DNA from 2 places in the Terribacillus sp. JSM ZJ617 genome. Region 2 is predicted to be linked to the other one. Evidence: predicted binding sites of a transcription regulator. Region 2 holds the regulator's gene; the other holds the start of a gene.

Region 1 (4,435 bases), on a different contig from region 2:
CATTTGGCAGCGTGATCTCAATCGGCGGCAGTGTCTGATTTTCCCCGAAGTCAAGCTCAAGCCCAACTGGAGAGAACTTGCTTTGCCGCGCCTGTTCACTCAGCGTGTAGGCAGCACGTGCGATAATTTCCTGAAGCTTTTGCTGGATATACTTGAACCTGTTGGAGCTATGGAGAATCTGATTCTGCAGTACAGGTGCGAGGTTGCCCATCGCTCGTTTCGCATATCCTGTTGCATCTTCCCGGTTAAGCTGCGCATAATTCCGGCCATCCAGCTGTACCCAATCTGTAATCTGCTTCAATGCTTCATGGAAAAGCTGTCCGATATCCGGCGCATCCAGCTTGTAAGTCCGTCTGTTTTCCAACCCAAGACTGTACTTAGCAAAATGCTGATAAGAACAGCGGTAGTAGGTTTCCAAGCGTGACACACTTGCTTTCACCTTTTTCGGGAAAAGCTGCTCCTTTGTCTCTTCCGCCAAATCCTCTGTTTCATTCCGATAGAAGAGGCTTTGCAGTATCCTCCCTGTCAGCTCATCCTCGCTCTCATGGCTGATGAACCAGTTCAGTACACTATCCCAGACAGGATGAACTGGATAACCCCGCATTTTACGGGCCAGCTGAGTCGTAAGAGCAGAACGACTCTGATCGATAGTAGCAACAAAACGAGCCGTATCCAGACTGTCCTCCGGATCCTGAAGCATGCGCTCGTCACAGCACCAGTCGAATAAATCTTTCATGCGCTGCACGAGTGAAGAAGCCATCTTCGCCTTTCCTTCTTGATCACTGATTGGATAGCTTACCCAAAGCTGTTCACTTGCTGCCGTGAATGCAAGGTACATATAAAAGCTCTCATCCAGCAGCTGGCGCTTGCTTCCGGCCGCAAGCTGTAAGCCGTATACGGCCAGTACTTCCCGGTCCTCCTCGCTGATAAGTCCATCGGGCTTCGGTTTCATTGGCCATACGCCTTCGTTGACACCAAGCAGGAAAGCACATTTCAGTCCGCTTACCTTACTATGGTCGATCGTTCCGACAATCACTTGATCTAAGCTTGGCGGGATATGAGCGAATTCAAGCGATTCAAAACCCGTCTCCATTGTGTGACGGAAAACTTGAAAGGAAACGCGTTCGTCCCCAACAATCTCCACTGCTTCATCCAACAGCTGAAGTACACTATCCCACACTTGGTCCTGCTCTCTTGCTCTTTCCAGCTCACCACGATCGTCGAAAATAACTTGCATTCCCTCAAGGCGCTGCGGTACTTGCAGCTGTTCCAGCCAATTGTAAACAGCAATCGAGCGCTCACGGAATGTCTTACCTTCCCGCAGCTTTCGATCAAATTTCTTCATCGCATCCGCAACTTGACGGCGATAATGATTGATCCGTTTCTGGGTTTCCAATTCCTTATCAGTTTGCCGTGTTGTATCAAATCCGCGGAACCGCTGGAAAATCCAGTCTTCTTTCTGCAGCCAGCGATCCCTGGAACGAATACCATACTCAAGACAATAGTTCTCTAATTCATCAATTGCTTCTTCTGTCAGTGGATAAACTTCATCAGTCGATGGGATGAAACCTGTCTTCAATACGCGGAAAACAGCTTCATATCGCCAATTACCATCAACGACTTCCATCCCTGATCGAATCAGTTCCAGCAGCGGGTGATGAATCATCGGCTTTTTCTGGTCAATGAAAACAGGAATATGATAATCCGCAAATACTGTTTCGATCAGCTCATGATATACATCCGCCTGTCTGAGAAGCAAAGCAATATCCTGATAACGGTAACCTTTCTCCCGTACAAGCTTAACAATCTCCTGCGCGGCACCTTCGACCTCCGCTCTTGGGTGGACTGCCTGCGCCAAGGTGATTGGTACTTCCTGCTTCAACATTGGAGCTGGACGTGTCTCCAAGTGCTTCTCTAAATGAAGGAAAGCTGGGTTATGCCCAAAGCGCCCATCGGCAGGATTGAGCTGCTCGATTGAAGTGATCGGCACATTCCTTTCTTGCGCCGTCTGTTTAATCTGAAGGAATGTATCATGTGTGCGCGCAAACAAATCCAGCTCGTCAACATCCTGACGGTTTGCACCGTCCAATGTAAGTGTCACTGTTACTTGATCGGCTTCTGTCATCAGTGCACCGATTACCTCCAGCTCCTGCGGCGTGAACTGGTGAAACCCGTCCAGGTAAATCTCCGATCCTTTAACAGAATGCGACAATGGTATTTTAGACGCAAGCATTTGCAGCTGATCCTCGCTGTCAATATACTTATCCCGTAAAAGCGCGGTCAAGCGATCGTAAATATAGCTGATATCCTCCAGCTTATCCCGAAGTGTAACTTCAGGGGAATGCTGCTGTTGAAACTGCTCCATTTCCCGGATTTGAGCATGAAGAAGCTCTGGCGTAACACGATAGCGCTTCAGCTCTGTGATCATGCTTTCCAGCTGCCCCATAAAGCCGTTCTTCTCGATCGCTTTCTGAAAGACATTCCAGTCAGATTTACGTTCCTCGGTAATCTTCCGGAGCATCATCTGAACACCTGTTGAGGTAATGAACTGCTTGGTCGCACCGCCTGTCTCCTGCAGGATATACCAAGCCAGCCGCGACAGACTGTATACCTGTGCACGGATACTTCCTTCTACACCGGTTTGCCTGATCAGCGCTTGCTCCTGCTGAAAGGTCATCTGGTCCGGAACCAGATAAAATATATTCGAACCCATTGGATCACTTTTTAATTTAGCTGCAATCTCATCGAGACATGCACGGCTTTTTCCCGCTCCAGACCGGCCGATGATAAAACGTACACCCATTTTAAGCTCCACTCCTGTCTTCCAAACTAGTAATCTTATTCTATCATGTTACACGGGTTTAGGGAAAACAGATGCGCACGTTTGTTCGCTTGTATATACTGGAAAAGCCCCTTATCAAAGATAAGGAGCTAAACTCCAAGTCCAGATGCGGACATTGGCCAGAATTGGGCATCCACCTTCCCGACAACTTGTTCAATCGGGATGAAGCCAAAAGAGCGGCTATCAAGGCTGTCCCTTCGATTATCACCCATTACGAACAGCATTCCTTCGGGCACTGTCGTTCTCCCGGTAACGTCTTTCAACGTGAAATCATACGTCAGCTGACCATCGACATCATCCTTATACGTTTCCAGATAATGCTCCGGTCTGTATTCACCGTTTACAAACAGTCTGTCATTTCTAACTTCCACTGCATCCCCTGGCATTCCAATGACACGTTTCACATAATCCTCATCCTCTGTTGCGTGAAAAACGATGACATCAAAACGCTGGATACTATCTGCGTCGTTCATGAACTTGTTCACCATCAGGAAGTTACCGTCCTGCAAGGTCGGCTCCATTGACTCCCCTTCCACTCGATAATCCGCAAAGATTAATTCTCTGGAACAGAAGATCAAAAGCACGATGCCGGCAAACAAGAAGAAAAACTTCCAACGTTTTTTCTTTTTCATGCGCCTTCCCCCGGTGTAAGTGTTTTGCAACACTTTACCCCGGCTTGAATAGCTTTAATCCTTATGTGACTGCTCCTGCTTTCCGTTCTTCTTCTTCAATCTTCCTTCTACGTATTTACCTACCGTCCAGAATAGGATGATTGCAACAGCTACAACCACCGTCTTAATCGGATTTTCTGCAAAGGAAGTCAAACTTTCACCGACGTATGCAATAGAGAAGATCATCAGCGCTTTCCCGAGAAATACCGCCAAAGCGAATTGCTGCACACTGATTCTCGATAATCCTGCGACCACATTGATGATAGCCGAGGGCGAAAATGGAAAGCATAAAAGAATGAATAATGGACCAAAACCATGACGATCCAGCCATTCAGTTATTCGCTTTACTTGTTTGTTATGCCGCAGCCAATTGATTATACGTGTATGTCGGTACCGCCGTATCAGCCAGAACACAGTGATTGCTCCAAGCGACGTACCAATCCACGAATATAGGAAGCCCCATAGCAGGCCGTACGCCACAGTGTTCGTCAGTACGAAGACAACAAGCGGCAGAAACGGCAGGAAAGCTTCCAAGTAAGGAAGCAAAATGCCGGGTATAGGACCCAGATTCTCATATCGATCAAGCAGGGACTTCACATAATCGTCCCATGTTCCATTGCGGAACATTTCCATCAAATCGTTCCATCCAAAGCCTAAGACCATCTAACCATTCTCCTATTCCCAGCAAAAACATCTTTTTACTATTCTAAACGAAAAGCCCAAGCATGCAAAGTCTGACAGGATTATCCCTTCTTTTCCTGCATTTGGTTAGTATTTTTTTGAAAATTACCTGTAATATCCTGTTTTCACTTTGCATACAATAGGGTATACTAGAACATACGTTCGTACTAGGAGGAAAGGCATATGCGTTGTCTTAGTGAGTCGGAATATAAGCTGGGGTCCCGCTTTCTATTTCTATCAA
Region 2 (4,435 bases):
ATCGGTGAAAAGCGTATAAGCCATCGGCGCTGCACCCATCGGCATACCTGGGTGGCCGGAATTCGCTGCTTCGATTGCATCGATTGATAACGTACGAATTGTATTAATGGAAAGCAATTCTGTAGTCTGAACCATGTAAACATCCCTTTCATCTAGCAAATTATGTACTCTTGTTCATCCTATACAAAAATCTTCCGATAAACAAGGATTTATATATAGAAAAAGAAGGGAAAGGCTGTACATAGAGTCAGCCATCCCTTCTTATTCCTCTTCACGTAATTTTTTTACTTTTTCTGGTGTTACGTCATTGCCTTCACGATCCATAACTGTCATCGACTTGAACTGGTTTTTGAATGAAGAACGTACATTTCCCAGATATTCCTGTCTTAGTTCCTTTTGCTCTTTCTGTTCGCTAAGGCTGAGTCCTTCTGCCTTTGCTTTATTTGCTAACGCATTGAGGCGTGCTAATTTGTCTTTACTTAACATGTGTATATGCTCCTTTAAGCATTAAAGTTGATACACACTATGTTACCCGCTAGCGTCTTCCGATTCAAGCGAAAGATATTCCTGGTACCTTCTATGTACGGTCGCCTTTGATACATGAAAGCCCATACCTCGCAGAACAGAGCTGATTTCCTGGAAAGTAAGCTTGTTATTTCGCAGCCTGATCACTTCTTGAATCGGAAAATCAATCCGCTCTCTGCCCGGTGCAGCCTGCTGATTGCTCAGATTCTTGCTTGGATTATATCCTGCCTCGATTGCCCTTCTCATACCCCGCTTGATCTTCATATTATGGATCTTCCGCTGATACTCCTCGACTATACCAACGATTTGGAGCACCATACCATCCGATTCCGAAAGCTGGAATTCGCCATGCTGGCTAAGTGTATAAACCTTGACCTCCAGCTTTTGAAGATGATGGAACAAAGCAATCTTTGTATTGCCTCGCCCCAACCTTGTCTCATCCTGAATGAGGAGACAGTCTGCTTCACGCGCTGTGAACAAATCCAGCATGCGAAAAATCCCCGGCCGTTCGATGTCATAACCGCTCTGCTTTTCTTCGATGATATCGATGACCTCTATGTCGGAGGACGCAGCAAGACTGATGAGCTCCTCGCGCTGGCGCTCAATCGAGCTTGCCTGCTCGTCCTTTTCTGTACTTACTCTGCAATAGATGACTGCTTTCATTGATGTACCCTCTCAGTTCGACTAATTAGACGCTCATTATAAGTGTAAAGTATAAGAAGAAAAGCGTGAAGCCGAAAAGCACATAATAGAATAGATCTGATTTCGCTAGTTTTTTGAACATGGTAGACCCCTCCGTGTTTTAAGAACGTGCGTTCTCTTTGTTAATTCCATTATATACGAACATAGGTTCTAGTCAAGGCTTTTTTTCGAACGGATGTTTGTATATTGCAATCTATCATGGTATACTCTATGTAATAAAAATATATGCACGGGGTGTTCGATACATGATAAAACTATCGAAAAGACAGGAAGCGATTCTAGCATACATAAAGGAGCAGGTACTCGATAAAGGGTACCCGCCATCCGTCAGGGAAATCGGCGAAGCAGTCGGCTTGGCATCAAGCTCTACCGTTCACGGCCACCTTTCCCGTTTAGAGAAGAAAGGTCTTATCCGCCGTGACCCGACAAAGCCGCGTGCCATCGAGGTATTATCATTGGATAGTGATGATCAGACAGATATTCCCCGCGGTGAGGCAAACTATGCTCCCGTTATCGGAAAGGTAACAGCTGGTATTCCAATTACTGCAGTGGAGAATATAGAAGAATATGTACCTGTTCCTAGCCATTTAGTAGGTCCGGATGATAATATATTCGTTCTGGTCATTGTTGGGGAAAGTATGATTGAAGCTGGTATTCTTGACGGAGACATGGTAATCGTCAAACAGCAGCAAACGGCTCAGAACGGAGAAATTGTTGTGGCGATGACCGAGGACAATGAAGCTACTGTGAAACGTTTCTTCAAAGAAGAAAATCAGATACGACTGCAACCGGAAAACAGTACGATGGATCCTATCATTTTGGATAATGTCAGCATTTTAGGGAAAGTAATAGGCTTATATCGCTCCATCCAATAAAATCGGCTTCGGCCGGTTTTTTTTTCATAGAATTTACACAGTTTCTGCCTGCTTTCGACATACTTTTTGGGTATATTAGATTATTCTATTACCAAAAGTTAGAAAGCGGGTGGTATCGTGAAGCTGTTTTACAAGCTTGTCTGCAAGTTGCGAGGCCGTCATAAGATTGATAGTGTCACTGATTCGTGTAAATGTGGATATACCAGAAGCTACCGCAGAGAACAACATAGTATGGATGATTATTATCTTAAAGAACGCTAAACACACATTGTATGAATAAGGAGCTTGCCTATACGGCAAGCTCCTCTTTTGTGCTTTTCATTATTGCCAGTTTCAATGCTTCGAGAAGGATACCTGGTGTCACTTTTTCGTATGTCTCCCCAAGTAGCTGCTTGGCACCATCCAGAATTCGCCGGTTACCCATCAAAGCTAACAGCTCATGTCCTTTTACTAAGATATCGTCAATAAAAACATCTCTATAGTCCTTAGAGTTTGTTACAACACCTAAAATGAACCCTTCCTGCAGCAGCACTTCTGCGTGATGTACGACATCGTATGGTATGCATGTTCCTACAGCGCATCGGTATTCTCTTGCTTTCGTTCCTTGGAGTTGGTCTGCTTCTAACTGTTCCAATATTTCATGAAATAACGTAACACGTAGTTTTGGCATTTGATCTCCTCCTTGTTATGGTTCTATTATTCCACATATCGTTTTTCAATCTCCTGAAAAGTTTGTACATTATTTCACAAATAAGTGACAACTTAGAGAACTGCTTGAACCATACTAACTTGCATTAATATAGCAATTATGTGGTATAGACCTTATGAGCCAATTATTGGAGGTGGAATAATGTCAAACTATCACACTAACCCAGACGGGAATGGCAGTTGGCAAGTTAAGAAAGAAGGGGCAAAGCGTGCTTCAGGCCGTTTTGTCAAGCAGAAAGAAGCAATGGATTATGGGAAAGAACTAGCTAAGCGGACTGAAGGCGAACACTTCATTCACGGACGAGACGGAAGAATTCGGGAACGTGATTCTTATGGAAATGATCCATTCCCGCCAAGGGGCTGAATTTAGTCATGGATAGAACGCAAAGGGCATTTAAAATCTTAAAATAAATAACAAAACCTGAAATAGTTTCAGGTTTTGTTATACATCTTCTGCTTTCTATTAGTATGCAGTCCATCCTGCGTCTGCTGCTATGACCTGCCCATTGACGAAGCTTGACTCATCAGAACCTAAGAAAAGAGCAAGTTGAGCGATTTCAGCTGGTTTCCCTACACGCGGCATTGTTTCATTACCAGTCATTTGACGCCCGGCTCCAAATTCCGAGATACTCGTCATAGATGCACTTATGTTTGTCTCGACCCCACCCGGGGCTATACCATTACACCGGATACCAGAGTGTGCGTACATATATGCCGTATTTTTCGTCAATCCAGTTACTGCATGCTTGGAAGCTGTATATGCTGCTCCTGCACGCGCTCCTCGCAAACCGCCTGCTGATATATTATTGACGATTACACCATGACCTTGTTCCAAGAAGATATTTGTAGCAATACGCATTGCCCTCATGACACCAGTGGTGTTCACAGCAAAGACGCGATCCCACTTCTCATCCGTAATCTCTCCTACCGGTTCCATCCCGTCCATAATACCCGCATTGTTAACCAAAATATCTAATTTACCAAATGCTTCTTTCGTTTCTGCAAATAACCGCTCCAAATCCGCTGACTCTGCGACGTTTGTACGGTTAGCAATTGCCGCGCCGCCCTTCTCCTTTATAGCCTCTGCAACTGCTTGCGCCCCTTCAAAGTTAAAGTCAGATACAACTACTTGTGCCCCTTCTTTTGCGTAAAGTTCTGCTATTGCTTTCCCCATTCCTGAAGCCGCACCTGTTACGATTGCTACTTTATCTTTTAATCTCATAATACAAGTCCCCCTTAGTTATTGTACATTTGTTCGATAAAATAATATTATATATTTGTAACTGTGTTCAATCAGCAGAATTAATCAGATTGTACAATATGGTACAAATTTTAAAAAAGTGTTCAATAAAAGGGGATTCTTCTTTGAATAAAAATGATTTGCGTGTTTTAAAAACAAAACAGAATATACACTTGTCATTAACGAACCTACTAAAAAAGAAGCCTTTAACTCAGATAAAAATAACTGAACTCTGTAAACAAGCCAATATTAATCGCGGGACATTTTATTTTCATTATCAAGAAATTGGAGATGTATTCAAGGAACTTTTTGAAGAGATTATGATAGATCTACGAAAATCCTATAATGAACCATATCGCTATAAAGAATATATTGATAGAGAAAA

Evidence for each region. Region 2 encodes LexA, which represses DNA repair genes until DNA is damaged. Its sites were predicted from a motif close to CGAACATATGTTCG; they were not measured.
Region 1: the regulator LexA is predicted to act here: its motif matches at 2,878-2,891, upstream of addB (helicase-exonuclease AddAB subunit AddB).

The regions. Positions count from the first base shown of each region.
Region 1 is NZ_JBISEQ010000003.1:175,338-179,772, reverse strand. It holds gene addB (helicase-exonuclease AddAB subunit AddB) at 1-2,803, opposite strand, end outside; gene lepB (signal peptidase I) at 2,932-3,474, opposite strand; gene ACH6C1_RS12375 (TVP38/TMEM64 family protein) at 3,529-4,176, opposite strand; gene ACH6C1_RS12370 (YhjD family protein) at 4,378-4,435, shown strand, end outside.
Region 2 is NZ_JBISEQ010000002.1:290,816-295,250, reverse strand. It holds gene tkt (transketolase) at 1-135, opposite strand, end outside; gene ACH6C1_RS07735 (DUF896 domain-containing protein) at 262-486, opposite strand; gene ACH6C1_RS07730 (YneB family resolvase-like protein) at 529-1,188, opposite strand; gene lexA (transcriptional repressor LexA) at 1,473-2,102, shown strand; gene ACH6C1_RS07720 (hypothetical protein) at 2,392-2,772, opposite strand; gene ACH6C1_RS07715 (DUF2188 domain-containing protein) at 2,953-3,174, shown strand; gene ACH6C1_RS07710 (SDR family oxidoreductase) at 3,274-4,032, opposite strand; gene ACH6C1_RS07705 (TetR/AcrR family transcriptional regulator) at 4,176-4,435, shown strand, end outside.